Linked DNA regions of Cytobacillus luteolus. The protein of the gene in region 1 interacts with the protein of each later gene in a pairwise test. Links are inferred from orthologs where the notes say so. Each region holds a gene or a part of one and is shown on either strand. Other genes may lie near its edges. The genes, in order: J2Z26_RS06870 and J2Z26_RS12930.

Region 1 (16,222 bases):
TCAAGAACAAGTACTTCACCCTTAGAAATAACAAACTGAATATTTAGTAACCCTTTTATTTTTAAACCTTTTGCTAAAGATATTGTGTATTCTACAATTTGTTTCTTAATCTCGTCTGATAGACTCTGTGGAGGGTATACTGCGATTGAATCTCCTGAGTGAACCCCTGCTCGCTCGATATGCTCCATGATTCCTGGAACTAGTACCGTTTCTCCATCAGAAATTGCATCTACCTCAATTTCTTTTCCAATTAGGTAGCGGTCAATCAATACAGGATGCTGAGGATTTATATTTACAGCATTCTCCATGTAATGTAAAAGTTCCTCAGTTTGATAAACAATCTCCATTGCACGACCACCTAGAACATAAGATGGACGAACTAATACTGGATAACCAATTGACTCTGCAATAACAACCGCTTCTTCAACAGACGTTGCTGTCTTTCCTTTTGGCTGAGGAACACCTAGAGTTGTTAGTGTTTGCTCAAACTTATCACGGTCCTCTGCACGGTCCATGTCTTCTAGAGACGTACCAAGAATCTTAACTCCTCTCGCTGATAACTCACTTGCTAGATTAATAGCCGTTTGACCACCGAATTGTACGACTACACCCATTGGTTGCTCTAGATCAATGATGTGCATTACATCTTCTATTGTTAGAGGTTCAAAGTATAGCTTATCTGAGATAGAAAAGTCTGTAGATACTGTTTCAGGATTATTATTAACGATGATTGCCTCGTATCCCGCTTCTTTTATCGCCCAAACTGAATGAACCGTTGCATAGTCAAATTCAATTCCTTGGCCAATACGGATTGGTCCTGAACCGAGTACAACAACACTTTCACGCTCTGTTACAATCGATTCATTTTCATCCTCATACGTACCGTAATAATAAGGTGTAGATGATTCAAACTCAGCTGCACACGTATCTACCATTTTATATACTGGCATTAGACCAGCCTGTTTACGGAATTCATAGACTTCGCGCTCTTCACAATTCCAGAGCTTAGAGATTGCTATGTCTGCAAAGCCCATTCTTTTTGCTTGTAATAATACATCAATATCAAAGATATTCTCTACGATTGTAGATTCAAAACGAATGATGTTATCAATTTTTTGCAAGAAAAATAGATCAATTTCACTCCACTCGTGAATGGTCTCAATTGTAATTCCACGTCGTAATGCTTCAGCGATATAGAATAAGCGCTCATCTCCGGCTTTACGAATACGTTTTTCAATAATTTCATCACCAATTAAAGCAGCATCCTTTAGTTCTAGGTGATAAATATTTGATTCTAAAGAGCGAACTGCCTTAAGAATAGATTCTTCAAAGTTTCTACCGATGGCCATTACCTCTCCAGTTGCCTTCATTTGTGTTCCAAGTCTGCGGTTAGCAGATTCAAATTTATCAAATGGCCAGCGAGGAATTTTTGTAACGATATAATCAAGTGCTGGTTCGAAGCATGAATACGTCTTCCCAGTTACTGGGTTAATCATCTCGTCAAGCGTTAGGCCTACCGCAATTTTTGCAGCTAATTTTGCAATTGGATAGCCTGTTGCCTTGGACGCTAAAGCAGAAGATCGGCTTACACGAGGATTAACCTCTATGATGTAATAGTTAAAGCTGTACGGATCTAATGCAAGCTGAACGTTACATCCACCTTCAATTCCTAATGCTCTTATGATTTTCAGTGATGTATTACGTAACATCTGGTACTCTCTATCACTCATGGTTTGGCTAGGTGCTACTACGATTGAGTCACCGGTATGCACACCGACTGGATCAATGTTTTCCATATTACACACAACGATTGCGTTATCTGCCGAATCTCTCATAACCTCATATTCAATCTCTTTAAAACCAGCAATACTCTTTTCAAGCAAACATTGGGTTACTGGACTACTTTTTAATCCACTTGTGACAATCTCAATAAGTTCTTCTTCATCACTACAGATTCCACCACCAGTTCCACCTAATGTATAGGCAGGACGGACAATTACGGGATATCCAACACTTTCAACGAAAGCAAATGCTTCATCAAGAGAATGAATAATCTCACTTTCAGGAACTGGCTCATTTAACGTGTTCATCAACGTACGAAATAAGTCTCTGTCCTCTGCTTGTTCAATGGATGAAAGCTTAGTACCAAGAATCTCTACTCCGCACTCATCTAACACACCTGATTTCGCAAGCTCAACTGCCATATTAAGACCAGTTTGACCTCCAAGTGTTGGTAATAGTGCATCAGGTCGTTCTTTACGAATAATTCGACTTACAAATTCTAACGTTAATGGCTCGATATACACTTTATCTGCTATTTCTGTATCTGTCATAATTGTTGCCGGGTTAGAGTTTACCAAAATGACTTTATAGCCTTCTTCTTTTAATGCTACACACGCTTGTGTTCCCGCATAGTCAAACTCTGCCGCTTGACCGATTACGATTGGTCCTGAACCTATTACAAGAATACTATTAATGTCTACGCGTTTTGGCATACTTCTTCCCCTACTTTCTTAGATGTTTTAATCATGTCTATAAATTGATCAAATAAATGGTTTGCATCCTCTGGACCAGGTGATGCTTCAGGGTGGTATTGCACAGTGAATGCTGGGTAGTCCAAATGCTTTAATCCTTCAATTGTTCCATCATTTAATGCTTTGTGGGTTACTGTTAATCTTGTGTTGTTTAATGACTCCTCATTTACAGTGTAGCCATGGTTCTGTGAAGTGATCGCAACCTTACCAGTTGCTAAATCTTTAACAGGGTGATTTGACCCACGATGCCCAAATTTTAATCTTTCAGTATCAGCTCCGCCAGCAAGTGCAAACAATTGATGGCCAAGGCATATTCCAAACAGAGGAACCTTACCAAGTACACCATTAATCATCTCAATTGCTTCTGGAACATCCTTCGGGTCTCCAGGGCCATTACTTAGCATAATCCCATCTGGGCTTAAACGAAGAACCTCTTCTGCTGTCACATTATAAGGAACTACAATTACATCACAGTTACGTTTGTTTAGTTCTCGCAAAATACCATGCTTCATTCCAAAATCTACTAGGACTACACGATGACCACGGCCAGGACTTGGATAGGCACTTTTTGTTGATACTTGTTTTACTTGATCGGTTGGTAAACTTACAGTTTGAAGTGATGCAACAACCTCTTCAACATTAACATCCATGCCACAAATAGCACCTTTTAACGTACCGTGTTGACGAATAATTCTTGTTAATTTCCTAGTATCTATCCCGGCTAATCCTGGAATATTTTTTGCTTTAAAAAATTCATCTAATGATGATTGGCTTCTAAAGTTAGATGGATGGTCACATACTTCTTTCACAATAAAACCTTGAATGGCTGGCGTAATCGATTCAAAGTCATCACGATTAATTCCATAATTTCCGACTAGTGGATAAGTTAAGGTAACAATTTGCCCACAGTAAGAAGGATCCGAAAGAATCTCTTGGTAGCCTGTCATACCTGTATTAAATACAACCTCACCGATTGACTGAACCTCACTACCAAAACCTGTACCTATAAATATTGTCCCATCCTCTAAAATTAATTGACGCTTCATACTGTAACACTCCCCTTCTCCCAAACTCGTTTACCATTTACAAATGTCATTACTGGCCATCCCTTGCATTTCCACCCTGCAAATGGTGTGTTTTTACCTTTTGATAGGAATGTACTTGGATTAATTTCTTCCTCTTGATGTAAATCAACGATTGTTATATCAGCTTTAGTTCCAACCTCTATTTTTCCATATGGAAGTTTGAAGGTGTCTGATGGCTTAGACGTTAAGTAGTCGATTAACTGTTTTAAAGTTATAATTCCAGATTCAACAAAATGTGTATAAAGTAGCGGGAATGCAGTTTCTAGACCAACAATTCCAAATGGCGCAAGCTTCATTCCCTCTGCCTTTTCAGCTTCTGTATGAGGTGCATGATCTGTTGCAATAAAATCAATTGTTCCATCTAATAATCCCTCAATAAGTGCAGATCGATCATCCTTCCCTCTTAATGGTGGATTCATTTTAAAGTTTGTATCTAATCCTGGTATATCTTCGTCACATAGTAATAAGTGATGTGGTGATACTTCAGCAGTAACACGGATACCAGCTTTTTTTGCATCTCTTACAACCCTAACTGATTCCTTTGTACTGATATGACATACATGATAATGACAACCTGCTGCTTCTGCTAATAAAACGTCGCGTGCAATGTGTACTGATTCGCATACAGAAGGAATGCCATTTAGTCCATGTTTTTGAGAAAATTCTCCTTCGTGCACGCTTCCTTTATTAATTAAAGTATCTTCTTCACAATGAGCGACAATCGCCATATCAATTTTTGCGGCCTCTTTCATTGCTTGTAGCATCATCGCTGCAGATTGTACACCCACACCATCATCAGTGAAGGCAAATGCACCAGCACTTTTCAGAGCTACCATGTCTGTCATCTCTTCCCCAAGCTGCCTAGTTGTAATGGCTGCATAAGGTAGCACGTTCACATGAGATGTTTCATCAATTCGATTCATGAGCCATTCCATTTGTGCTTGTGTATCGGGAACCGGTCTTGTATTTGGCATAGCTGCAATGGTAGTAAAACCACCTTTGGCTGCAGCAAGAGTTCCTGTTTCGATTGTTTCCTTGTGCTCTCCACCTGGCTCTCTTAGGTGGACATGTAGATCAACAAATCCAGGAGCAATCAACTTTCCTTCCACATCAATTACATCAAAGCCTTCCCGCTCTAACTGTGTACCGATCTCTAGGATATGGCCGTCAGCCATTTTAATTTCAACCTCTTCTAATTGACCATTCGTGTTCATCCATTTACCGTTTGTTAAGATTATTGACATACTAATGCCCCTCCTTGAACAGATTGTAATGCTCTTTTTAAAACAGCCATTCTTATATATACACCATTTTCCATTTGCTTAAAGATTCTAGAACGCTCACATTCTACTAATTCACTTGCGATTTCTACATCTCTATTAAAAGGTGCTGGATGCATGATAATACTGCTAGATTTCATCCTTTTCTCACGTTCAACCGTTAATCCAAATTGTTCATGATAGTCTTTAGCATTTTTTCCCGTAGCTCCTCCATGTCGTTCGTGCTGGATTCTTAACAACATGACAACATCAGCTGTTTGAATCGCCTCGTCAATATGGACATATGTACCATAAGGAATCGATTGATCATGCCATTCAGTCGGCCCAGAAAAAACAACTTCTGCTCCAAGCCTAGTTAATGCTTCTGCATTTGACCTAGCGACCCTACTATGTCGAATATCACCAATAATAGCTACTTTCAAACCTTCAAACCTTGCAAACTCTTGTTTAATTGTTAATAAATCTAACAAGCACTGTGTTGGATGATTACCACACCCGTCACCTGCATTTAAAATAGGAATGCCTACTTTTTCACGAAGTGTCTCGAAATAGTTGTCTTCAGGATGTCTAATAATTACTGCCTTAGTTCCAATGGACTCTAACGTTCGAATTGTATCGTACAAGCTTTCTCCTTTTTGAACACTTGAAGTTTCTGCTTCAAAGTTCAATACTTCAAGGTGAAGCTTTTTTTCAGCAACTTCAAAGCTAAATTTTGTTCGTGTACTTGGCTCAAAAAACAGATTGGCTACGAAAGTTTGTTCAGGTAAAATCCATTGCACACCTTTTGAGAATTGTTCTGCCTCGCTTAGTATTTGTTCAATCTCTTCAATGGTTAATTCATTCATTTTTAATAAGTGCTTCATGGACCATCCCCCATTCTTTTATAAAAAAAACACCCCGACTATTTTTAAGTCAGGGTGTGTAAAAAGCGGCTTTTTCGCGTGACGAAGCAACAGAAATTGGTTCTTTCCTGCTTACGCCACTAACCACACCCTTGGAAGCATCTCTGTGCTTTTTTAAAAGGTGATATTATGCAGCTGAATCTTTATCTAATTCATCTATATTTTCTCCATTTTGATCTTTTCCTGGTAACACTAGATTTAGAATAATCCCTAGAATTGCAGCTAATGCCATTCCATGTAGTTCAAACTTGTCTCCGATATGAATGAATGCTCCACCGATTCCAATTACTAGGATAACAGAAGAGATTATTAAGTTACGCTTTTGACCAAAGTCAATCTTACCATCAACTAGCATACGCAAACCTGACGAAGCAATGATTCCGAATAGCAAGATTGAAACCCCACCCATTACCGGTGTAGGAACCGAGCTAATTAATGCAGTTATTTTTCCAATAAATCCAAAGCATATCGCTATAACTGCGGCACCAGCAATTACAAAGATGCTGTACACTCTTGTGATAGCAAGTACACCAATGTTTTCTCCATACGTTGTATTAGGAGGTCCACCAATTAATGCTGCTATCATTGTAGCCACACCGTCTCCTAGAATTGAAACGTGTAGACCAGGTTTTTTAACATAGTCTCTCCCTACTACATTTCCAAGAACCATTTGGTGCCCGATATGTTCAGAGATTGTTACAATTGCAACTGGTACCATTAGTAAGAAGATCTCCCACGAGATAGTAGGTGTGTAACTTACAAATGGAATTAAGAAATCTGGTGCTGCGATCCAAGGAGCCTGTGCAATTCCAGTTAAATCTACAAGACCCATAAAGCTTGCGAACAGATATCCACCTACAATCCCAACAAGTATAGGGATAAGACCGAAGAATCCTCTAAAAAAGATCGCACTTACAATTGTGATTGCGAGTGTAACTAACGCTACAATAAGATGTTTTGAACTATAGACTAGCTCTCCAGCTGGCGCACCTGGATTTTCATACATTGCCATACCTACTGCAACACTTGCTAACCCTAGTCCAATAACTATGATTACAGGTCCAACAACTACTGGAGGGAGAATTCTCAGTACCCATTTATATCCTGCCATTTTAATAATTAATGCAACTACACCATATGCTAAACCGGCAAGAAAGCTTCCTACCATTGCTGCACCCGGACCATCTACTGTTTGTGCTGCAATAATCGGTGCAATAAAGGCGAAGGAAGAACCAAGATAGGCTGGAACTTGACCTCTTGTAATTAATAAGAAGGCAATTGTACCTAATCCACTAGAAATTAATGCGACTGCCGGACTTAATCCTACTAAGTACGGCACCAAGATTGTAGCACCGAACATCGCGAAAAGGTGCTGTAAGCTTAAAGGTAACCATTTACCCATTGATGGAACATCTTCTACATCTAAAAGTACTTTTTCTTCTTTTGTACTCATTCTAAATTCCTCCTCATTATATATCGTCTCTATTATTTGTGATTTAATCCATGCTTGTTTAGTTTCAATGTGGAGGTAATAAAAAACCTCTTCGTGGCTTTTAAGACACAAAGAGGTGATGTAACCCTGCTTTATACAGCAAGAATTAACTTCTCCACCTTTGTTAGTCTCTCAGGACTAGCTTAAAAGGAATTATTCTTTATCGTGTATTGTAACTAAATCTTTTCCATCAATTTCCGTTAGTTCTACCATAATTTTTTCAAGATTTGATGTTGGTATGTTCTTACCTACAAAATCAGCTCTAATTGGCAATTCACGATGACCTCTATCAACTAAAACAGCTAATTGAATATGCGCTGGTCTGCCAATATCAATCAGTGCATCAAGCGCTGCTCTTACGGTTCTTCCAGTGTATAAAACATCATCAATAAGGATTACTTTTTTGTTTGTAATGTCCACAGGTATATCAGAGCCTTTAACAAGTGGTTCTTGATTTTCTGTCTTTGTGGTTAAGTCATCTCGATATAACGTTATATCTAAATCACCCACTGGTATTGGTTTTCCTTCGATCTGTTCAATTCGTTCTGCTAATCTTTTGGCCAAATGAATCCCTCTTGTTTTAATCCCAATAAGGACACATTCTTCAATACCTTTATTTCGTTCAATAATCTCATGAGCAATTCTAGTAAGTGCTCTTCTTATAGCTTGTTCATCTAACAAAACAGCCTTCTGTACCACTTTCTACACCTCACATTTCTTATTGTATAATAAGAAAACGGAAAAACCCCTCTCACCATTGGTGAGAGGGGTTGGATTTGCACACAAATAGATACAGCAATCCTATTTGTTATCTTGCTCCGCTTCCTTCTCAGCCTCACGGGACTGTGTTAAAGGTACATATTTAACTATAGATATCATAATAAAATAATCGAAATTTGTCAACTACGATTTTTCAATAAAGTCAGGAGGCTTTTAAACTCTTCAGGTAAAGGAGCTTCAAATTCCAAATACTCATTCGTCCTCGGATGGGTAAAACCTAAGACTCCAGCATGTAAGGCTTGCCCATCAATCGACAAGGTTTTCTTAGGACCATATTTAGGGTCACCAGCTAGTGGATACCCAATGTATTTCATATGAACACGAATTTGATGAGTTCTCCCAGTTTCTAATTGACATTCAACAAATGTAAAATCTTTAAAACGATCTATAACATTAAAATGCGTTACCGCTTCTTTACTATTTTCATCTGTTACTGTCATACTTTGGCGGTCTCTTTTATCTCTTCCAATAGGCGCATCAATGGTACCATGGTCATGTGGAATAGTACCATGAACAATAGCTTTATATTTTCGAGTAACTGTTTTTTTGACCAATTGATTTACTAATGATTCATGTGCCAAGTCATTTTTTGCAACCATAAGCAGACCTGACGTGTCTTTATCAATACGGTGCACAATGCCTGGTCTTAACACTCCATTAATACCCGAAAGATCTTTACAATGTGCCATTAACCCATTTACTAACGTACCTGTCAAATGACCGGGTGCTGGATGAACGACCATCCCTCTTGGTTTATTTACAACCAGTACATCACTGTCTTCATAGTAAATCTCTAAATTCATTTCTTCTGCTACAACATCAAGTTCTTCGGGATCTGGGATAGTAATAATGATTTGATCCCCATCTGCTACTTTATAGTTAGGCTTTATTTCTTTTCCATTTACTATAACTTGTCCCTCTTTAATCCATTGTTGTACTTGAGTTCTTGACCATTCATTATTGATTGCAGAAACTGCTTTATCAATGCGGTCACCCTGTTGTTCTTGTTGTATAGTTAACTCGATTTGATTCATTTACTTTCTCCTTCTTTAAATTTCCCTTCAAACAATGTTAGTACTAGAATAATTCCGACTCCTACAACTAATGCTGAGTCTGCGATATTGAAAATAGGGAAATCGTATGTGAAAATGTATGTATTTATAAAATCTACAACTTCTTTTCGGAAAATACGGTCGATAAAATTACCAATTGCTCCACCCAGCATTAATCCCAATGCATAACCCATTATACGCTGATTTTTAGGAAGCTTTTGAATATAGGTTATAAGTATAATTACTACAACTACCGTAATAATGTAAAAAAACCACATTTGACCTTGTAATATACCCCAGGCTGCCCCTCGATTCCTATGAGAAGTAATGTAAAGGAAACTTTCAATTACAGTTATACTTTCCCCAAGTGACATGTATGTAACAATTGCCCATTTTGTAATTTGATCAAAGACAATAATGACTAATGCGATTAAATAATAAATCACAAATGAACCCCCATCTTAACATTTTATGTACCTTTAGAATTTTAGCATAAGTTAGTCCACATATACAATGAAGTTCCTTTTAATTTCGCCGTACAATGAAAAACAGAAGTGACAAACTCACTTCTGTTAATGTGTTAATTGAGGATTATACGTTTGGGGATATGCGGTTTTTTGATAAAAATAACTATAAGCAAAATCGTAAATCGTTCTTGCAGTTGGAAGTACATTTAATTTTTCAAGGGGAATCTCTTCTCCTGTTTCCTCACAGACACCATACTTACCATTTTCAATTTTCCAAAGTGCTAACTGAACATCCTGTAAATCTTCCTTTACATGATGCAAGATAATTTTTTCTTTTTCACTATTATCACCTTCATAGCCTAATTCAGCACTCATTTCATAATATGCGGAATGGGAAAAAAGTCTTGTTTGAAGTTCGTCTTTCATCATAAGTAATTCTGCTTTAATCTCTGCATATTGACCGTTCATTCGAACGCCTCCTTGTAATGCTTTTGATTAACGCTGATCTGTTAGTAGTGATAGTGTAACCGAAAACAATATCTTTAAAAGCCCACAAGTTTTTCCTTTAAAGCTCTTCATAAAATAAACAGCCTTATAAGTCGTTCAATGAAAATATACGCAAGAATGGTTTGTTATGTGTCGGCAGACAAGACTAATGAAAATTTCAAAGCGATTTTTTTCAATTAAAAATGAAAGAAAACCCGCATCTAGCGAGTTTCCTTTGTATTATTTTATGAGAAAAAGCAATTTCTATGATTGATAACTAGTATTCACAACATTTGCACATCTCGTACAAAGTGTTGGATGTTCTTCGACTTGACCTACTGTTGTTGTTACAACCCAACAGCGCTCACATGTTTCCCCTGTAGCAGTACCAACAACTATTTTTACATCTTCAAAATTTTGTGCATTCTTAGGTGCATCGTTGATACTTCCACCAATTTCAAACCCAGAAACAATGAATAGTTGTTTAAGGTTTTCATCAACAGATGCCAATAATTCTTTCGTTTTATCGTTAGGATATAATACAATACTAGCACTAAGTGATTTACCTATAACTTTTTCGTTCCTAGCTACCTCAAGTGCTTTTAAGACATCGTCTCTTAAGGTCATAAATGAATCCCATTTTGCTTCAATTTCATCCTGATTAGTAATGGTTTTCACTTCAGGCATATCAACCAACTGAACACTTTCTTCGGTTACAAAAGCGATTTGCTCCCAAACCTCATCAGCAGTGTGTGGTAAAATTGGTGCCATCAATTTTGTTAAAGCAAGCAAAGTTTCATATAACACAGTTTGAATTGCACGACGTTCTTTATTGTCAGCAGATTCGATATACAGTACATCCTTGGCAAAATCTAAGTAGAACGAACTCAATTCAATCGTACAGAAATTATGAACAGCATGGAAAATAGCAGCAAATTCATAGTTGTCATAAGATTTCTTAACCTTAGCAATAAGCTTATTTAATTTAACTAGCATGTATTGATCTACTTCTCTAAGCTCTGAAACATCAAGTGCATGATCTGGAGTAAAATCAGCTAAGTTACCTAGTAAGAATCGATAGGTGTTACGAATTTTACGGTAAACTTCAGCTACTTGCTTTAAAATATTATCAGAAACCCTTACGTCTGATTGATAATCAACGGATGCTACCCATAAACGAAGAATATCTGCTCCGAGTTGATTCATTACTTTTGATGGTACTACAACATTACCTATTGATTTACTCATTTTTCGACCTTCGCCATCTAGAGCAAATCCGTGACTTAGAATACCTTTGTATGGTGCTTTACCTGTAACTGCAACAGCTGTCGATAAAGAAGAGTTAAACCAACCACGATACTGATCAGAACCTTCTAAATATAAATCCGCAGGGCGCTGTAAATCGTCACGTTCAACTAACACTGCTTGGTGTGAAGATCCAGAATCGAACCATACATCCATGATATCCTGTTCTTTTGTAAATGTTCCATTTGGACTTGACTCGTGAGTGAATCCTTCAGGTAATAAATCCTTTGCTTCACGTTCAAACCAAACATTTGACCCATGTTCTCTAAATAAGTTTGATACATGATTGATTGTTTCATCATTGATAATAGGAGTTCCATTTTCACCGTAAAACACTGGGATTGGTACTCCCCATGCACGTTGACGTGAAATACACCAGTCCCCACGGTCACGTACCATGTTAAATAGACGAGTCTCGCCCCATGCAGGTACCCATTTTGTTTCTTTCACTGCATCCATTAATTCATAACGGAAATCTTTGATGGATGCAAACCATTGCGCCGTTGCACGGAAGATGGTTGGTTTTTTTGTACGCCAGTCATGTGGGTACGAGTGGGTGATAAACGAAAGTTTTAACAGTGCACCTACTTCTGACAATTTCTCAGAGATTGGCTTATTCGCCTCATCATAAAATAGGCCCTCAAACCCTTCAGCCTCAGATGTCATATAACCCTTTTCATCAACAGGACATAATACATCTAATCCATATTTTTGCCCAACAATAAAGTCATCCTCACCATGGCCCGGTGCAGTATGAACACAACCAGTACCTGACTCAGTAGTAACATGCTCTCCGCACATCACTAGGGAGTCACGACCATATATTGGGTGTTTAGCAATTACGTTTTCTAGTTCTTTACCTTTTACCTTTTTAACGGTTGAGACATTTTCCCATTCAAACTCTTTTGTTACACTTTCAAGTAAATCTGTAGCTACAACATATTTTTTATCACTAACTTCAACAACACTATAATCTAGGTCTGGATGTACAGAAATGCCAAGGTTAGCTGGAATAGTCCAAGGTGTTGTTGTCCAGATAACAATCTGTTCATTTCCTTCTAGAACACCCTTACCATCTTTCACCTCAAAGCCAACATAGATAGAGGCTGAGCGCTTATCTTGATATTCAATTTCTGCTTCAGCTAGTGCTGATTCACTTGAAGGAGACCAATAGACAGGTTTTAATCCTTTATAAATGTAGCCTTTTTTTGCCATGTCACCGAAAACTTTTATTTGTTGTGCCTCGTACTCAGGCTTTAAAGTGATGTATGGATTATCCCAGTCTCCTCGAACACCCAAACGTTTAAACTGCTCACGTTGACTATTAATTTGTTCGTAAGCATACTCTTCACATAGCTTTCTAAATTCAGCAACCGACATTTCTTTACGGTTTACTTTTTTATTTTTCGTGAGAGCTGTTTCTATTGGTAATCCGTGAGTGTCCCATCCTGGAACATACGGAGCACAAAATCCACTCATGGATTTATAACGAACGATAAAGTCCTTTAAAATTTTATTAAGAGCATGACCCATGTGGATATCCCCATTAGCATATGGAGGGCCATCATGTAAAATAAATAATGGGCGATCTTTCGTGTGCTCTTGTACCTTTTTATAAATATCCATTTCTTCCCACTTAGTTTGCAACTGTGGTTCTCTGTTTGGTAGATTTCCACGCATTGGGAATTCGGTTTTAGGCATTAATAACGTATCTTTGTACTCCATAAAAACATTTCTCCTCCAACTTTGGTTTCACTTTCATCATTGCCAAAAATAATCATTTACTATCAGCTTTAATGAAATATACATAATTTTTTAAAAATACAAAAAGACCTTCTCATCCCAAAAGGGACGAGAAGGTCTCGCGGTACCACCCTTAAATGACTAATAAAAATACAATTAGCCCACTCAAACATTCTTAACGTGAATGATTCGCCTAAACTTACTTAAGGTTCAGAAAGGAACTCCAGGGTGATCTTCATATTTTATCCTTAGTCAGGCTCACACCGTCCCTGACTCGCTTTGTAAGTAAAATAAAACACTACTGTCCCCATCATCGTTAACTATTTAATAAAATTTACTATAAATTATATGCTATAAATTGTCTAAACGTCAAGTTTGCTTCTGTTATCTTCAGAGTCATCAAAAACAGGTTCCACATTGTATTTCATTAAGTGGTCCCAGTCATCAGATTGAATTAGATCTAGTTGTGCTTCAATCAGCATTTTAAAACGATTTCTAAAAACTTTAGACTGTTTCTTGAGCTCTTCAATTTCAATAGCAATCTTTCTTGATTTAGCAAGAGATTCATTAATAATACGATCAGCATTTTTTTCTGCTTCTTTAATAATAAGTTTCGCTTCTTTTTGAGCATTTCTTTTTACGTCTTCAGCAGTCTCTTGAGCTATTAAAATTGATTTATTCAAAGTATCTTCAATATTTGTAAAATGACCTAATTTCTCACCTTGCTCTGCCAATTTAGCTTCTAGTTCCTTTTTTTCACGAATGACCAATTCATAGTCCTTAATCACTTGGTCAAGAAATTCATTAACTTCATCTTCATCGTATCCACGAAATCCTTTATTAAACTCTTTGTTATGAATATCTAATGGTGTTAAAGGCATATTGCCACCTCCAATAAGTAGTAGTGTTAGTCCATATATTTCACTATTCGACATATTCGACGTTAAAAGTCAAAATCCTGCAATGATTCTGGAATTATTTTTGTTTCCCTACAATGATTCGCCATTTTTCCTTTTTTGTTTTTCCTTCAATAGTAAGAAGTTTACTTCGTCCAAACCCACGAAGGGAAAGTACATCTCCTTCTTTACACTCAAAAGCTGTTTGTTCTACAATTTTCCAATTAACCTTAACCAAACCAGATTGTATAAACGCTTGAATCTTTTGCCTAGACAAGTTATAGATGGAAGATAGTACCACATCAAGTCTCATTGAAGAAACTGTTGTGGAATGTTCATCCCACGCTTCCTCAGTTAAGACAATATTGTCAAAAGAAATTTCTTTAAGAGAAACTGTCGCTTTTCCGACTGATTCCAGGTTCACCCGAATATAATCTCCTATTTCTTTTGCTACAATAATCTGAACGAGGTCACCAGAGACAAGGATATCCCCAAACTTACTCCTCTTTACACCTAAAGACATTAGGGATCCTAATATTTTACGGTGATCAATTGTAACAAATTTAGAAGGATACACAATTTGAAAAACAGATAACTGAAAATCATCAACTGCGGGTTTATAATATTCAGGGTATAGAAGTGCCCTTTTTCTTTCGGTAGAATCATGTCCACCGTAGAAGCTAACCTGAACTTCTGAGTCATTACCGATGATAAGTTTCATCATATCCTGTTCTCTAGGATCTAGAAAGTCTGTTGTTTTAGGAGCGTATTGTGTAAGTACAGTTTCCTTCCATGACATTACTTGATCAATAAAGGCATGCTCTTCTTTTCGAAAATGTTGATAGATATTCATATAAATGATTTCTCCATATACTAAATTAGGTCGAACTACTTAAAGAAACTCGGCTAATGCCGAGCTTCAAGAATTGTACTATACACTAAAACATTCCAAATAAAGTATTTAATCCAATTGAAGCAAAATTCAAGACAAAAATAGCTACAATTGGCGAAATATCGATCATACCTAATGGTGGAATAATCTTTCTGAAAGGTTCTAAGTATGGCTCACAAATTTTTGTAAGAAATTGGCCAATCCTAGACTCTCTCGCATTTGGAAACCAAGACATTAAGATGTACGCAATTAATGCATATGAGTAAAATTGAATAGCTGTTTGTAAAATACCTTGAAGTAAATCCATCTAATCTACCACCTCTTCTCAGATAACTCATCCTCTGTAACAACGTCTGAAATATTACCAGAAACATCAACATTTTCAGGTGTACATAGGAAGATATTTGTCCCAATACGCTGAATATCCCCACCTATCGCGTAAACAGTACCACTTAGGAAATCAACAATACGCTTTGCTTGATCGTGCTGAATTCGTTGTAAATTAACTACAACTGCACGTCTGTTCTTTAAATGGTCAGCAATTTCTTGTGCTTCAGCATAAACTCGAGGTTCAAACAATACAACCTTAGAAGATTTTTGTACACTTTGTAAGCTTACTACATTTTGTTTAGCTGAAGATCTAGTAGCCTTTACAGGTTCAAGTTCCTCTTCTTCAAAATATTCATCTTCATTGTAGTCATATTCATCTTCTAATGCAAAAAAGCTTTTGAATTTATTTTTTATACTCATCTATCCTACCTCCTCAAAATTCCTTTCCAACTAAAGAAGTCCCTATTCTAAGAAAGGTCGCACCTTCCTCTACAGCAATTTCAAAATCATTTGACATACCCATAGATAGTTCAAGACATGGTGCATATGGTAGCGTTAAGGCTTGTACATCAAGACTTAGAAGTCTAAGGTTCCTAAAGCATTCTCTGATAACCTGTTGGTCTTCAGTGAATGGAGCCATTGTCATTAACCCAACAACTCTTATGTTTGGAAAATCCTTCATTTTATGTATGAAGTCAATTACTTCGTTTGAATGTATTCCGTGCTTTGATTCCTCACCAGAAACATTTACTTGAACGAAGCAATTTATCTGTTTCGAGGATCTCTTATGAATTTCTTCTGCTAATGACAATCGATCTAGTGAGTGTATATAGTCAACTTTATCAATAATTTTTTTTACTTTTTTAGTTTGTAGTGAACCAATAAAGTGCCAAGCTACTTTATGGTTTAGTTCATCCCACTTCTTTAATAAGCCATCATCCCTACTTTCACCTAGATGCGTGATTCCGGCTTCAACTG
Region 2 (16,069 bases), on another replicon or contig:
CTTATCATTATCATTATTTAAAATATCCCAACGTGTTTTAGCCTGTAGCATTCTTTCACCCCTTAACCACACCATTATACAGGAGTGACTAAGGGGTTTCAATGAAGTTAACCTTGTTTATAAAGCTGGAAATATTTTATTTTAGTTCACTACTTTCCTTATGTTCAGCTGTCTCTTCTAATGGTTCTGAAGGTGTAGTTTCTTTAAGTTGTTCATTTTTGTTATCAACTTCCACCTTAAGAGCTGCATTTTCTTTTTCAAGTCCTTTTACTTTCCTTTGTAATACAAAAAGTCGGAATATCCCGGCAGATGCCACAATTATTCCCCCCATTGATACTGAACCTAAAATAATAAGGATAAGTGGCCAGTCAGCAGTCCCAAATAGATAGTCAACTTCAACCGGCTCAACATTTATTACTGCAAATAATGCAACTATAATAGCAAATAAGAATGCTAAGATTAAACTCCATTGTCCCTTCATAATTTAATCCCCCTTTAGATTCAAATTAATCCTCATCATCTTCTGAATAAGGATTAATATGTACGAACACATCTTGGACATTTGAAACCTCTATTAATTTTTGTTTTACCGTTTTTCCTATTTTATGACCTTCTTCGACTGTTATATGTGGATCAACAGAAACTTTTATATCTACTATTACATAATGTCCATGCTCACGAGCATGTAGAGAACCAATCTTTTTAACCCCAGGTACTGTTAATACTACATTTCGCATTTCAACAGTATCTTCTTCATGTAAAACATGGTCCAGGGTATTATGAATTGATTCTTTCCCTAACTTCCAAGCTGTTTTAAGAATTAGAATAGAAACAAATAAGCCTGCAACAGGGTCTCCATATTCTAACCATGGAATTCCCATTTTTTCTCCTAGAATGGCTGCCCCTACACCAATTAATGCGGCAATAGAGGAGTAGACATCTGATCGGTGGTCGTAAGCATTAACGATAATTGCATCACTTTTTATTCTTTTACCCAACTTGTATTTGTATCTAAACATTGCTTCTTTGGCAATGATTGATATGATAAGTGCGTAAATAGCGATTGTCTTTGGTGCCTCTATGGGTTCGAAAAACGCTTCAAATGAAGATTTTCCAATCTCTATACCAACTAAAAATAAAAGTACAGATACGATGATAGCAGCAATGGATTCGGCTTTCCCGTGACCATATGGATGATCCTCGTCAGGTGGTTGCTTTGCTGCACGTAACCCAATAAAAACCGCTAAAGAACCAGCAACATCCGTCGCGGAATGCGCAGCATCTGCTACTAATGCTCTACTTCCTGAGATGACACCGATTACATATTTTAAAATAGCTAATCCAAGATTTCCGACTACTCCTACCATTGCCGCAAATTCAGCTTCCTTGAATCGATCTTTGTTCCCCAAGTTACTCACCCTTCCTTGTAAAACAGTCGTATCTTATTGTAACCAATAACATATTCTCTCACCACAAATTGAACTTGAAAATATTAAAAGCCGTGGATTTCTCCACGGCTTTATTCTACGTTTATACTTCTGGCTCAGGTTCTTTATCTTCGATTTTCGCATAGCGTCTCTTCTCAAGTTGTTTATGTTTCCAAACTAACCATAACTGTGATGCAAGGAAAAGTGAAGAATACGTACCAGCAATTAATCCAACTAGTAAAGCAAACGAGAAGTTGGTGATGGATTCTGCACCTAGGAATAGTAAAGCTAGGACGACAAATACCACTGTGATTACAGTACTTACTGATCTGCCAAGTGTTTGGCGTAATGCTTTATTCACAATATCGGAGAGGTCTTCGAACGTTTTCACTCTCTTCGACTTCTTCATTAACTCACGAATGCGGTCAAACGTTACTATTGTATCATTAATCGAATAGCCGACAATTGTTAGTATTGCAGCTATAAATGTAATATCCACTTCTAAACGTGTTAAGCTAAACAACATAATGATAAAGAAGGCATCGTGTAGTAACGCTATAATCGCTGCTATCGCCATTATCATTTCAAAACGAATCGTTACGTAGATGATAATTCCTATGGATGCTATCATCACTGCAAAAAAAGCATTTCTTGCAAGTTCTTTACCTACAGTTGGAGATACCGTGCTTACACTTGGTTCTGCGCCATAAAGGTTTTGAAAATGAGTTTTAACCTCTGCAATTTCATCCTTAGATAGTACGCCTATAAACCTTGCAACTCCAATTTCTTTATTATCACCTGAAAGGATAACATCTTTTGGCTCATAACCAAGGTCTCTAAATTCTTCAGTTACCTCTTGGGCTGTTAGCGACTTCTCAGCTAGGATTTCTACACGTGTACCACTAGCAAAATCAATCCCTAGATTCAACTTTAACGTTAATAGTAAACCAATACCTAAAACAAACATAACTCCTGAAGCAATGAAGAATTTCTTACGATGCTTCACGAAATCAAAACGATCATATCTCGTTACTACTTCTGTTTCATCTGTTACTGTTGCTATATCAGCAATCTCACTTTGTTTAACTCCAAAGAGTCCTGGCTTATTATTAAAGATGCGACTATTAACCCATAGGCCAAGGAGTAAACGCGAGCCATATACAGCTGTTAAGAAGCTGACCAAAATACTGACAATTAGCATTGTCGCAAAACCTTTAACAGAGCTTGTACCAAAACTAAATAATACAACTGCAGCTAACAGAGTCGTAATGTTTGCATCAAAGATTGTTGACAAGGAATTTCGATTACCAGATTTAAAGGCAGACATTACAGATTTTCCTAATCTTAATTCTTCCCTAATGCGCTCATAAGTAATGATATTCGCATCAACCGCCATACCAACACCAAGCAGTAAAGCCGCAATACCTGGTAATGTTAATACAGCATTCATCCAGTCGAAAATTTGCAGAATCAAGAAAATGTAAATGCTTAGTGTGACAACCGCAATAATTCCTGGGAAGCGGTAATAGAAAATCATAAATAAAAAGATAATTGCAATACCGATCATTCCAGCAAAGACTGTTTTTTGCAATGCTGTTTCACCGAATTTTGCGCCAACTGATGTTGAATAAATTTCTTCAAGGTCTACAGGAAGTGAACCTGCATTGAGTAGATCAGCCAATTGATCTGCACTTTCAACTGTAAAATTACCTTCAATTTGAACATCTGATGTATTTAATATTTGTGAAACCCTTGGTGCTGAAATGAATTTTGGTTCAGCTTTTAGTGCTTCAGCAGCATAAGAGTCCACACCTTCTTCAAAATCTAACCAAATGACAAGAAGGTTGTTAGGGACACCCATAGCCAAAATATCCTCAGTTACTTCTTTAAACAAATTTGCATCTTTTAACTTTAAGCTAACAATTGGTTGGTTTTGCTCCGCAAAGCTTTGCTTTGCTCCATTTTCAACTAGGTCAGTTCCATCCAACATGATGTTATCATTTACATCACGGAATGTTAGCTTTGCTTGCGTTGATAATATTTCACGAACTGTGTTTTGATCATCCACTCCAGCTAACTGGACACGGATACGATCTTCACCTTCAATCTGGATATTAGGTTCACTTACCCCAAGGACGTTTACACGTCTATCCAGAGCTTCAACCGTACTTAGTAGTACATCTCGATCAATGACATCTCCTTCTTTGGCAGGTTTAACTTCATATAGAATTTCAAAACCACCTTGAAGGTCTAATCCAAGTTTTATATTATTTACAATTCCATTTAGCGTTGTACCCATTAAACTTCCGATAAGAAGTACAAGCAGAAAAAAAGCTACTATCCGACCTCTTTTTACCATTTGAAACGTAATCCTCCTTCTGTCTACAAAAAGCTAGCTAAAATACCAATAATCCCATTATGAAACAACACCTAAAACCTGTCAATGTCAGAGGTGAAAGGAGGAAAATAAGTGAATCGTCTAAAAATTACTTTCCAAACAAAGCTTTATACGACTCTTTGCCTTCTTCAGAAAATACATTATCCGTAGATTTAAAGGCTTCAATTGTAGCATATGTAATATAATCACTGATATTTAGTGATAAAATATCATTCACAATTTCATGAAGTTTTCTTTCTTCAGTTGCTTTCTTCCATCTCTTTTTTGTTAAAAACCCCCATAACTCTTCTTCAGTCACTTTGTCATAACCAAACAATTGGAATTCCTCAAGTTTACTAATTAATGCAGGCTCAACCTGTGTACGATATTGGTCGAAAGGATGTTTATTAATACTCATCTTAGTCCCCCTATAAAATTGAAATAGATAGTAATCCTAAACTAACAATGATTGCAGCACTTATCACCCCAAGTGAAATGGCTATAAAAGCATAACGAAAACGAATTCCAAAGATAGCAGCTGCTATACAAGCACTATAGGCTCCAGTTGTTGGGAGAGGAAGTGCTGTAAATAATAGCAGTCCCACGGCTCCGTATTTTTCAACATTATTTCCTTTTTTTAACGTACGATGATAAAGCCAATTATACATTTTTTGATATAGATTAAACCTCATTAACCACTTACTTAATGGATGAAAAAGTAAAAGTATTGGGATTAATGGAAGTAAATTTCCACTTACACTTAATAGGATTGATTTTGCAAGACTAAAATCATAGTGAATATAGGCAAGTGGTAAGCCACCTCTTAATTCTAAAATCGGTAAAGCCGAGATAACTAAAATAATTAATTCTGGAGGCAAAAATTCAAGGTTTTGCACAAGGAAATCTTTTATTCTTTCTTTCATCTAATCAATCCTTTCTCTACGAATAATGTTATCTATTTAACATTATGAGAAAGGGAATAGAATAATACTTGTCATGCTTGGCCCCCTACCTCGCATATAGTAATTGTAAATGAAATAACCTTGTTTGAGAAGGTAGGGAAACACATGTCGAAACAAACATTTTTACAAGGAACGTTAATACTCATAGTTGCTGGCCTTATAACGAAGGTTTTAGGCTTTATAAATCGAATAGTTGTAGCTAACTTGATTGGTGCAGAAGGTGTTGGCCTATATATGATGGCTGTGCCTACTTTCGTACTTACGATAACACTTGTACAAATGGGGCTACCTGTTGCGATTTCTAAGCTTATTGCTGAGGCTGAGGCAATTGGTGATCGGAGAAAGATAAAAAAAATACTTGTTGTTTCTCTAACCGTCACCGGCTCACTAAGTTTAATCTTCACACCTACAATGATATTCCTAGCTCCAATTCTATCTGAAACATTATTTACTGATTCTAGAACATATTGGCCTCTATTAGCTATCTCTCCAATTGTTCCAATTATCGCTATCTCATCTGTGTTAAGGGGTTATTTCCAGGGCCGACAAAACATGCGTCCCGCTGCCATATCTCAAGTAATTGAGCAGGTTGTACGAATAACACTTGTAGCAGTATTTACTAAAGCCTTTCTACCTTATGGAATTGAGTTTGCCGCGGCGGGGGCAATGATATCAGCGGTAATAGGTGAATTAATTTCCTTACTTTATATGTTCTGGATGTTTAAAACGAAGAAACGAGTAAAAGTCCGAACTGATTTTTTCAAAGCTGTAAAGGCAGGGAAGCAAACGTTTAATGAATTAATGTCAATAGCTCTACCGACAACAGGCAGCAGATTGATAGGTTCAATTGCTTGGTTTTTTGAACCAATTGTAGTTGCTCAAAGTTTAGCTATTGCAGGTGTTGCTACACACCTTGCCACTAGCCAATATGGTCAGCTAACTGGATTTGCTTTACCTTTATTACTGTTGCCATCATTTATAACATATGCTCTCGCAACATCCTTAGTTCCAGCAATTAGCGAGGCGGCCGCTAAAAAACAAACTCTTTTAATTGAACACCGTTTGCAACAAGCACTTAGATTATCTTTAGTTACCGGTGGTTTAGCAGTAGTAGTTTTATATGTTTTTGCAGCACCTCTTATGGAACTTATTTATGGGAGTGGAGAGTCCGCGATTTTTGTAAAGGTAATGGCTCCCTTCTTTATCTTTTACTACTTTCAAGGACCTTTACAGGCTACATTACAGGCATTAGATTTAGCAAAAGCCGCCATGATTAATAGCATAATAGGTGCAGTAGTTAAGACGATCGCTATATTCGCATTAGCAACACGTCCTGAGCTTGGAATTATGGGTGCTGCTTTAGCAATAGTTGCAGGTATGGTTTTAGTTACCCTACTGCATTTTAGTACAATTGTAAAAATCATTTCTTATAGTTTTTATGTAAGGGATTATATTAAGAGCTTTTTAACAATGGTCGGATCAGGTATTTGTGGGCACTATTTATTTACAACTGTATTTATATCCTTGCCTCTAATTAGTAAAACATTAGTTTCAATCATCTTTACTTCACTAGTCTATTGCGTTCTTCTATTTGCATTTAGACTGGTTGATAGAAATGAAGTGAAGAGAATCCCATTTGTTGGTCCACCACTTGCAGCATTTCTACCAATTAAAAAGTAACCACCCTTTCATGGATGGTTACTTTTATTTTTTTTCATCCTTTATATCAATAACGAACGTCCCTTTTTTCTCGTTATAGGAACAGTAAGATATCTTCTTAATATCCTTATATCCAAGGTTACGTAGTTGCTGTCGTATCCATAAATTTGTTTTATTTATTTTTTCTAGTTGTTTTTCTTGAACAACCCCGTCGATAATGATAGGCCACTCGAATTCACTTACTGTAGGATTATTGTTTTGTTGTTGTTCGTACTCCTTTTGGAACACAGAAAGCTTGCCAGATGGCTCAAGTATTGCAAACTCTACATCAGAAACACTTCGAACATTTTTCTCCCTTAATTGTAAAAGTAAATCATCAAAATTATACCGTTGTTTTCTCATTTCATGTTCATCAATTTTTCCTTTATCGATAATTACCGTAGGTTTACCATCTATAAGTTCGCGAATTTTTTGGCTTTTAATTGAAAAGTAGGCTAAAGCAATTTGAATTAGCATCAGTAATAACATTGGAAAAACTGTATGCAGCAATGGATCAGATGTATTTTCGATAGATACAACAGCCATCTCAGCAATCATAATCGAAACAACTAGATCTACTATACTTAACTCACCAATTTCTCTTTTGCCCATTAGACGAAATATAAATAAGATCACAAAGTAAATAAAAATCGTTCTAGCGGTAATGATTACATATTCCTCCACCAATAATTGCCCCCTTCAAACCTCTTGTAAAAGCGGAGTAAATCCTTACCTTTTTTTACAAACCAATATGTTTAGCTTTCTACAATTGTTCAAAAATCATTAGGATATTGTTCTACCATTTTTAGGAACAAAAAGTAAAATCTTGATTCTAAAATTAATTGGACATGAATATGCTCGTACTAAGGCTAGATGTAAGAAGAAAATGTAGCACTTTTAGTCTTCATGATATTTCCCAATACCTTTTTACATCTACATCACTTAGAAAGGGGATGTCACAATGAAAAACATGGGTATAGCAATGATTTATGGTGTCGTAGCAATCTTAGTAGTTGTATTAGGCTCTAGTTTATTATTTTCTCTATTGCTTAAATTTACGACACTACAGGAATCTTCATTGTCCTGGGTTATCTTAATTCTTTCATTCTTAGCGCTATTTATCGGTGGTTTTGTTTCGGGAGGGAAAGGAAAAGAAAAAGGATGGTTAATGGGAGGCGCAACAGGCTTGTTATACATCCTAATTGTGTTTTTGTTTAACTTTTTAGGTTTTGATAGTACTTTCTCCACTGAGCAGTTCTTTTATCATACTGGGTTCTTAGCTACAGCAATGATTGGCGGTATAATTGGGGTTAATGTAACGACTCCTGCTAGAAACGCATAAAAGTAATAAAGAAAAAAGAGCTTTCATTTGAAAGCTCTTTCCTTTTACCTAATTTCTTGTTTCGCGTACTGCTTGACGATCAAAAGTAAGTCTAGCGCCGTCTCCAGCTTTAAGTACGATTGTATCCTCATCAATTGCATCAACAATACCGTGAAATCCACCAACAGTTATAACTTTATCACCTTTTTTAATAGACGATTGCATTTCACGAACTGCTTTTTGACGCTTTTGCTGTGGACGGATTAACAGAAAATAAAAAATAGCAAACATTAGTATTAATGGTCCAACTGTTCCTAATAAACCTTCCATTTAGTTCACCCCTTTCATAAGTTGCAGTCTAGCCTAGAAATTTTTTGCATTCGGTTTATTAAAACCATAGCGCTCAAAGAATTCTTCACGGAAATCACCAAGTCGGTCTTCCATAATAGCTTGTCTAACCTGCTCCATTAATTTTAACAGAAAATGAAGATTATGATAAGTCGTTAATCTTATCCCAAAGGTTTCTTCACATTTAATTAAGTGACGAATATAGGCTCTGCTATAATTACGGCAAGTATAACAATCACAATTTTCATCAAGAGGTCGATAATCTCTCGCGAACTGTGCATTCTTAACAACCAATCTTCCTTCACTTGTCATTAGTGTCCCATTACGAGCAATTCTTGTAGGAAGTACACAATCAAACATATCAATTCCACGAATTGCACCATCAATTAATGAATCAGGAGACCCCACTCCCATTAAATATCTTGGCTTATTAGTAGGAAGCCATGGAGTTGTGAAATCTAACACTCTGTTCATTACGTCCTTTGGTTCTCCAACCGAAAGTCCTCCAACTGCATACCCAGGGAAATCCATTGAAACTAAATCCTTTGCGCTTTGTTTTCGGAGTTCTTCATACTCCCCACCTTGGACGATTCCAAATAGCCCTTGGTCATTTGGGCGTTGGTGTGCATTTAAACATCTTTCAGCCCAGCGGCTTGTTCGTTCAACTGATTTTTTCATATAGTCAAATTCAGCAGGGTAAGGTGGACATTCGTCAAATGCCATCATGATATCGGAGCCAAGAGCATTTTGAATATCCATAGCTTTTTCAGGTGAGAGAAATAACTTATCACCATTTAGATGATTTCGAAAATGAACGCCCTCTTCTTGAATTTCACGAAATTCACTTAAACTAAAAACTTGGAAGCCACCTGAATCTGTAAGAATAGCACGATCCCAATTCATAAACTTATGTAACCCACCAGCTTCTTTTACAATCTCATGTCCTGGGCGTAGCCATAAATGGTAGGTGTTACTTAGAATTATACCAGCACCCATTTCTTTTAAATCTTCTGGTGACATGGTCTTTACAGTGGCTAAGGTACCAACTGGCATAAATACCGGAGTATCAAATGAACCATGTGGAGTATGAACCTTACCGAGCCTAGCTCCTGTTTGTTTACAAGTTTTTATTAATTCATAACGTATTGCCGTCAATTTTTGTATCTCCCTTCTAAATAGAAAAGCGTAAGGTGCCCGGTTAGCGACGTATGGACTGAACATATCCGCATGATAAAGGAAACACGGAGAGCATAGCGATCCGATGTTGACTTATCGTAAGGAGGAGAGGTGAAGGCCACTAGTCGCTGGGCACCTGGAGCTAAACACTAAACCTAGTAAAAGCCTTTTATATATCCCTAGTTAGATAATTAGCATAGCATCTCCAAAGCTAAAGAAACGATAACGTTCCTTTACTGCTTCATTGTATGCATGTAAAATCTTTTCTCTTCCTACTAGTGCACTGATCATCATAACTAGTGTTGATTTAGGTAGATGGAAGTTTGTAATTAACCCATCTATTGCTTTAAATTCATAACCTGGATAGATAAAGATATTCGTCCAGCCATTGCATTCCTGAAATTGACTGTATGTATTCATAATTGTTTCGAGGGTTCGTGTTGATGTTGTTCCAACAGAAATGATTCTTCCACCTTCTGCTTTTACTTTATTTAGTAGTTCTGCTGTTCCTTTGGTCATTTGATAAAATTCTGAGTGCATATCATGTTCTTCAATTGAGTCAACACTTACAGGTCGAAACGTTCCTAATCCAACATGTAACGTTATAAAGGCAACATGAACTCCTTTATCCTTAATTTCTTGCAGTAATTTTTCGGTAAAATGTAATCCTGCTGTAGGGGCAGCTGCTGAACCTCGTTCTCGAGCAAATACAGTCTGGTAACGTTCTTGGTCATCTAATTGTTCTTTAATGTAGGGTGGTAATGGCATTTCTCCAAGTGAATCTAGAACTTCGTAGAAGATGCCTTCATATTGAAACTCGAAGGTTCTTCCTCCTTGATCACTCGTACCTGTACAAGTTGCCTTTAGGCGTCCATCTCCAAATGTTAGCACACTACCTTCTTTCACTCTCTTTGCCGGTTTAACTAGGGTTTCCCATGTATCATCTGATGCTTGTTTTAACAACAATACCTCAACTTTTGCGCCAGTATCTTCTTTTACTCCGAATAGCCTTGCAGGTAAAACCCTTGTATCATTTAGGACTAAACAGTCTCCTTCATTTAGGTATGTAAGAATGGATCTAAATGTATCGTGGGTTAGTTCTCCTGTTTGCTTATCTAGTACTAGTAGCCTAGAGGCTTCTCGATCTTCAAGCGGAGTTTGAGCGATGAGTTCCTCTGGTAAATGGAAATCAAATAAATCTACTTTCATTTTTTCACCTATTTCTAATTCATTTCGGTTTGAATCTAATTTGTTAAGTTCAAATCGGTTTATCAGTCATCATTTGTGCATTTTGGGCCAAATGAGGTCACATAAACAGTTTTATCAGCCGTCAGTTGTGCACTTTGGGCCAAATTAGGTTACATAAATCGTTTTATCAACCCTCATTTGTGCACTTTGGGCCAAATGAGGTCACATAAACAGTTTTATCAGCCGTCATTTGTGCATTTTGGTCCAAATGAGGTCAAATAAACAGTTTTATCAGCCGTCATTTGTGGACTTTGGACCAAATGAGGTCACATAAATCGTTTTATCAGCCGTCAGTTCTGCATTTTAAACCAAACGAGGTCACATAAATCGTTTTATCAGCCCTCAATTCTACATTTTGGTCCAAATGAGATCACATAAATCGTTTTATCAGCCCTCAATTCTGCATTTTGGTCCAAATGAGGTCACATAAACATTTTTATAGGGTTCTAATCTATTCATTTAAATCGACCAATCACATAGAAGATGATTGATAGGACGATGCTTACCACAATTGATGTTACAATTGGAAAGTAGAATGTTGTGTTGCCCTTTTTTATAACAATATCACCAGGAAGTTTTCCTATAAATTGCCATATCATGCCTATGATAAGTAGGATTATGCCTAGGGTCATTAATATTTTCCCCATCAATATCACTCCTTAGGAATTTCCATGTGGAAGTGGTTGTAAACTAACTCGGTTACAATCCTGCCTCTTGGTGTTCGTTGGAGAAAGCCAATTTGCAATAAATAGGGTTCATATACATCTTCAATCGTATGAGCCTCTTCGCCAATTGTTGCAGCAATGGTTTCTAGACCAACAGGTCCTCCTCTGAACTTTTCAATGATCCCTTTAAGTAATTTATGGTCAATATGATCCAATCCTAAACTATCGACCTGAAGAAGTTCAAGTGCTTCGCTGCAAAGAGTATTCGTTATTTCTCCATTCCCTCGAACTTGAGCAAAATCTCTAACTCTTCTCAAGAGACGATTAGCAATTCTCGGAGTCCCACGTGATCGTCTAGCAACTTCAATGGCTGCATTTGGTTCAATCGCTACATCTAGTATTTCAGCGGTTCGTTCAACTATATCGGTTAGCTGTGCTTCATTATAATATTCAAGTCTACTTAACACACCGAACCGGTCCCGTAGAGGTGCGGACAGAGATCCAGCCCTTGTAGTAGCCCCTACAAGGGTGAATGGAGGGAGATCTAACCTTACAGACCTTGCCGTTTCCCCTTTACCAATAACTATATCCAAACAAAAGTCCTCCATCGCAGGATAAAGAACCTCTTCGACGGAGCGGTGTAATCTATGTATCTCATCTATAAATAAGACATCACCTGGCTCTAAGGCAGTTAAAACAGCAGCCAAATCACCTGGACGTTCAATTGCAGGTCCAGAAGTCGTTCGGATATTCACACCCATCTCATTAGCAATAATTGTAGCAAGAGTAGTTTTCCCAAGACCAGGAGGTCCATACAATAGGACGTGATCTAACGTTTCTTGTCTCATCTTTGCTGCTTCAATAAAGACTTCCATATTGGCTTTAACCTTATCTTGGCCAATATACTGTTTAAGCGTTTGTGGTCTTAAACTTTGTTCGAGTGAAGACTCATCTATATCTGCTTCACCAGAGACAATTCTTTCCTCCATAATTTAGTCCCCCTTATTTTAGTAGCATTTGGAGAGCCTTTCTTATGTATTGATCAGTTGTCATTGTTTCTTGTAAAAGCTCTGGTATGATTTTTTTGATTTCACGCTCCGCATACCCTAGAACTTTTAAAGCTTCAACCGCCTCATCAAGTGCTTCAGAAGATGTACTTTCAAGAATGAGCCTATCTTCTGACGTAAATAAATCATCTAATCCTTCCGGTACTAAATCATGAAGTTTCCCTTTTAAATCAAGGATCATTTGCCTTGCTGTTTTCTTGCCGATGCCAGGGAAACGGACTAAGAATTTTTCATCCTCGTTCTCAATGGCTCGTACAACTTGGGCTGGTTGTCCTGAAGCTAAGATCGCGAGTCCACCTTTTGGACCTATACCAGAAACATTTAATAACTTCATAAACAGTGCTCTCTCTTCACGCGTTTGAAAGCCATATAAGGCTAAAATATCCTCACGAACATGTTGATACGTGTATATGGTGACCATTTCATTTTTATTCTTTCTAAATACAAATGGATTTGGTGTATAAATCAGATAGCCTACTCCATTATTTTCGACAACAATATATTCCGGGTTAACAAAATCTATTTGTCCTTTTATAAATTCAATCAATGAAATTCTCTCCTCTTTCTTGCTGTACCTCATTTTATCATATTTATTAAAATGTACAGAGAAAAAACACGAAAAAAGACTAGCTTATAGGACTAGTCTTTTAAAGTGTTGGTAGTTGGGGTAGCAGAGAGAGTTTTAAAGGTCTCAATGATATCTTCATAGTGATCCTTTGAACTAACTCTTATTCCTTCTTTTAGACGAGTATGCTGATGACTCTCAAGCTTTTTTACATCTATTTGAAAAAAAGATTGAATTACTTTTGTTGATTCCTTTGGTTTACCTTCGTAAATTGTAAGTATTCCATCATCAGTTATCCCAAAATACCCATTTGATTTTAATAAGGGCGAAATATCATCAATTTGTTGTTGAAAAACAATCTGTTCTTCATCTTGATGTACTAGCTGCCAATCCTCATATTGGGCCCAAAAATCTTCCATTGACCAAATTGTTTCTTCTACAATTTCCTCACTTACTTCACCGTCTAAATATAATCTTTCCAATATAACGGTAATTGTTAGAGGTCCATTTACCTCATAAGCCTTGTTCTCTTTTTCTACAATCTCTGTTGATGCTTCGGCTCTATTTAGTTCATGAGTAGATGGCGCCTCTTTTAAAAAACCGAAGTAAAAAATGGAAAACAAAATAATAGTAGTCCAAGTAAATATTCTAATGGAAGGTCTCATATTAACATCACCTCTTGCTAGAATTTTTAGCAATCATTACATAAATAAACCTTCTTTATTTCATAGTGTGACCAATAATAGAAGAGTTATCCAATTATTATTGTCTTTTTTATTTAAATTTAAATAAGCCAGCCCAAATATGGACTGACTTTATTCCTAACATTATCGGTTATTATTATCTGTAAATGGCCGACGAAGTGTTTCGTCAACATTTCTAAAAAGGTCTTTCATATCTGCATCAATTGTTTCTCTTCTGTTACCTTGACGAATATCATTATCAAGATTTCTTACTCTGCTATACGTTCCCTCGTCAGTAACAACATTAATATTTTTCCCTTTTGCAAGTGGCTTAACTGCTTTTTGTACTTCTTTTTCAACATTTGCATCATTTCTGTCATTTGTATCAATTGCAACTAAAATATTGTCCCCCATAATCACAGTACGTACATCATCAACATTTTTAATACCTTCTACACGATCTGTAATACGTTCTGCAAGGTTACCATCATAGTTATTGTAATAACCAGTTGATCTTGCAGTATTGTCTTCATCATTTAAATGACCGTGGTAATTTATATCGTTGGATCCGTGATGATTATCCTTATCACCATCATCACCTATAATATATCTTTCATGGTCGTTTATTTCCTCAATATTCCCTTCTCGATTTTGATTTCCTTCTTTTCGATTAAGGGCTCCATAGCGGGTATTGTGAGTACGGTCATTTCTCGTATTTCGATCCATTATTTCTGTAAGTGGCCCATCATTATCATCAAGTGTATACGCATTACCGTTTTGATCGTCACCGGTACTGTTATCACCCTCGTTCGAATAATAACCAAAAGGCCTTACATTCTCATTATTATCCATGGCCCCTTCATTCGTATTACACCCAACAAGGCCACCTAACAATAATGCTGTCGCTGAAAAAGTAAGAAATTGCTTCCTCATTGGAAATACCCCCTTTAAGCTTTTGAACATCTATATTAGACGTTCATCTATAGGTTGGCTTAAAAGGGGGTAGTTTAATCTGTTAAGTATCGGTATTTCAAACGTTACTTTTCAAACGGTGGTGGAGCTGCCGCTAAGCTGCGTTTATGATGTGACCTATTATGTAATTTTTGAATGATTTCTTTATCATGATTCGGAATTTCTTCACCTTTTAAATACTTATCGATCATGTTATAGGTTGTACCCATCTCATTTTCATCTGTTTGTCCTTCCCAAAGTCCTGCACTAGGAGCTTTGTTGATGACGTCATCATGCACACCGAGTGCTATTGCCATCTCTCGAACCTCACCTTTTGTCAAATGGACTAGTGGTACAAGGTCTACTCCACCATCTCCATATTTTGTGAAATATCCAGTATGCCATTCAGCTGCATTGTCTGTTCCAACAACCAGGTATCCATAATTATTTGCAACTGCATAAAGAGTTGTCATACGAAGACGAGCTCTTGTGTTAGCATCACCTAATCTTGCCGTTTCTTCATTCCATTCATTTTTTTCTTTTAATTGTTTCTCTAGTTCTGTAAAAAGGGTTTCATGAGTCGCCGTTAAATCAATTACATGATGGTGTATGTCACAGCCTTCAATTACTTTTAACGCATCATGTTTATCACTTTCACTACTTTTACAAGGCATAATTAAACCTAATGAGGCATTCGGGAAAGCCTTTTTTATTAAATAAGTGACAACTGCTGAATCAATACCCCCACTTACACCTACTATAGCACCCTTTAATCCTGCACTTTCTACCTGAGCTTTTATCCAATTGACAAGGAATGTAATTTTCTCTTCCATTTTCACTCTTCCCTTCTTTACTATTATAATTTTCTATAGTAGCACAAGGGATGATAAGTAAACAATTTTTACATTCTGACTATTTCATTGAATACTATTGATAATTTGAATCCATAAAAAAAGAAGACGATCATAAAACAACCGTCTCCTTTAATCTTTATAGCTTAATCTAAATCATCATCATCAAAGTCCGGCATTGTAAACATTGGATTTTGATTAAATGGTATTGGCTGACCAGGATTCATACCAAATGGAGCCCCACCAGGAACAGTTGGCTGTCCAGGGGATTGCATTAGTCCTGGCTGAAAGCCTTGACCATAAGGTGTTAATCCCTGTTGTGGTCCAGTATAAGGTTGTAGATGTGGGTAACCCCCAAATCCTTGTTGCGGTACACCAAAAGGTTGCTGAAATCCACCTAATCCCGGTTGTTGTGGCATTCCATAAGGTTGCTGGAATCCACCTAACCCTTGTTGTTGTGGTAAACCATATGGTTGAGGTACTCCTGCTCCAGCAAATCCTGGTTGCGACATTCCATATCCAGGTGGGATTGTACCATATCCTTGAGGTAATCCCATTTGCTGATGATATCCAGCTGGTTTCACATGACCTCCACATCCACAATCATTTTTATAGCCTGCTTGTGCACCAGCAACAAAGTTTGGCATTTGCTGATATGGCATTGGTGATGGCGCATAACCCATTGGCTGTGTATGTGCTACGTTTGGCATTGGTGGTGGTAAATCATCAT

The links.
Region 2: the proteins of J2Z26_RS06870 (region 1) and J2Z26_RS12930 interact in binary tests that used the Bacillus subtilis proteins (3 or more experiments, as listed by UniProt). The link is inferred for Cytobacillus luteolus from one-to-one orthologs.

Annotation. Positions count from the first base shown.
Region 1 is NZ_JAGGKM010000002.1:400,734-416,955, forward strand. Bases 12,249-15,244 are described here. They hold J2Z26_RS06870 (DivIVA domain-containing protein), read right to left. Parts: upstream 14,008-15,244; coding sequence 13,489-14,007; downstream 12,249-13,488. Other genes in these bases: ileS (isoleucine--tRNA ligase), read right to left, coding at 12,249-13,108; J2Z26_RS06875 (YlmH family RNA-binding protein), read right to left, coding at 14,102-14,875; J2Z26_RS06880 (YggT family protein), read right to left, coding at 14,961-15,221; J2Z26_RS06885 (cell division protein SepF), read right to left, coding at 15,227-15,244. Outside these bases: carB (carbamoyl-phosphate synthase large subunit), read right to left, coding at 1-2,495; J2Z26_RS06825 (carbamoyl phosphate synthase small subunit), read right to left, coding at 2,480-3,580; J2Z26_RS06830 (dihydroorotase), read right to left, coding at 3,577-4,863; J2Z26_RS06835 (aspartate carbamoyltransferase catalytic subunit), read right to left, coding at 4,854-5,762; J2Z26_RS06840 (solute carrier family 23 protein), read right to left, coding at 5,929-7,254; bifunctional pyr operon transcriptional regulator/uracil phosphoribosyltransferase PyrR, read right to left, coding at 7,447-7,992; J2Z26_RS06850 (RluA family pseudouridine synthase), read right to left, coding at 8,193-9,107; lspA (signal peptidase II), read right to left, coding at 9,104-9,571; J2Z26_RS06860 (TraR/DksA family transcriptional regulator), read right to left, coding at 9,698-10,060; more of ileS, read right to left, coding at 10,343-12,248; more of J2Z26_RS06885, read right to left, coding at 15,245-15,664; J2Z26_RS06890 (YggS family pyridoxal phosphate-dependent enzyme), read right to left, coding at 15,678-16,222. UniProt on the Bacillus subtilis protein: May act as a pilot protein, directing MinCD to the polar septation sites or by inhibiting MinCD at the midcell site of division. Required for polar localization of the chromosome during sporulation.
Region 2 is NZ_JAGGKM010000004.1:172,051-188,119, forward strand. Bases 2,569-5,411 are described here. They hold J2Z26_RS12930 (post-transcriptional regulator), read right to left. Parts: upstream 4,223-5,411; coding sequence 3,914-4,222; downstream 2,569-3,913. Other genes in these bases: secDF (protein translocase subunit SecDF), read right to left, coding at 2,569-3,786; J2Z26_RS12935 (COG2426 family protein), read right to left, coding at 4,233-4,727; spoVB (stage V sporulation protein B), read left to right, coding at 4,872-5,411. Also shown: single-stranded-DNA-specific exonuclease RecJ, read right to left, coding at 1-51; J2Z26_RS12915 (LapA family protein), read right to left, coding at 137-481; J2Z26_RS12920 (cation diffusion facilitator family transporter), read right to left, coding at 507-1,367; more of secDF, read right to left, coding at 1,531-2,568; more of spoVB, read left to right, coding at 5,412-6,446; J2Z26_RS12945 (DUF421 domain-containing protein), read right to left, coding at 6,471-7,148; J2Z26_RS12950 (TIGR04086 family membrane protein), read left to right, coding at 7,426-7,806; preprotein translocase subunit YajC, read right to left, coding at 7,855-8,115; tRNA guanosine(34) transglycosylase Tgt, read right to left, coding at 8,149-9,288; tRNA preQ1(34) S-adenosylmethionine ribosyltransferase-isomerase QueA, read right to left, coding at 9,493-10,518; J2Z26_RS12970 (DUF2905 domain-containing protein), read right to left, coding at 11,013-11,204; Holliday junction branch migration DNA helicase RuvB, read right to left, coding at 11,210-12,211; Holliday junction branch migration protein RuvA, read right to left, coding at 12,225-12,836; J2Z26_RS12985 (intercompartmental signaling factor BofC), read right to left, coding at 12,929-13,519; J2Z26_RS12990 (YhcN/YlaJ family sporulation lipoprotein), read right to left, coding at 13,682-14,470; nadE (NAD(+) synthase), read right to left, coding at 14,575-15,321; safA (SafA/ExsA family spore coat assembly protein), read right to left, coding at 15,486-16,069. UniProt on the Bacillus subtilis protein: Required for post-transcription initiation control of the comE operon. Promotes the accumulation of its target comE mRNA to septal and polar sites.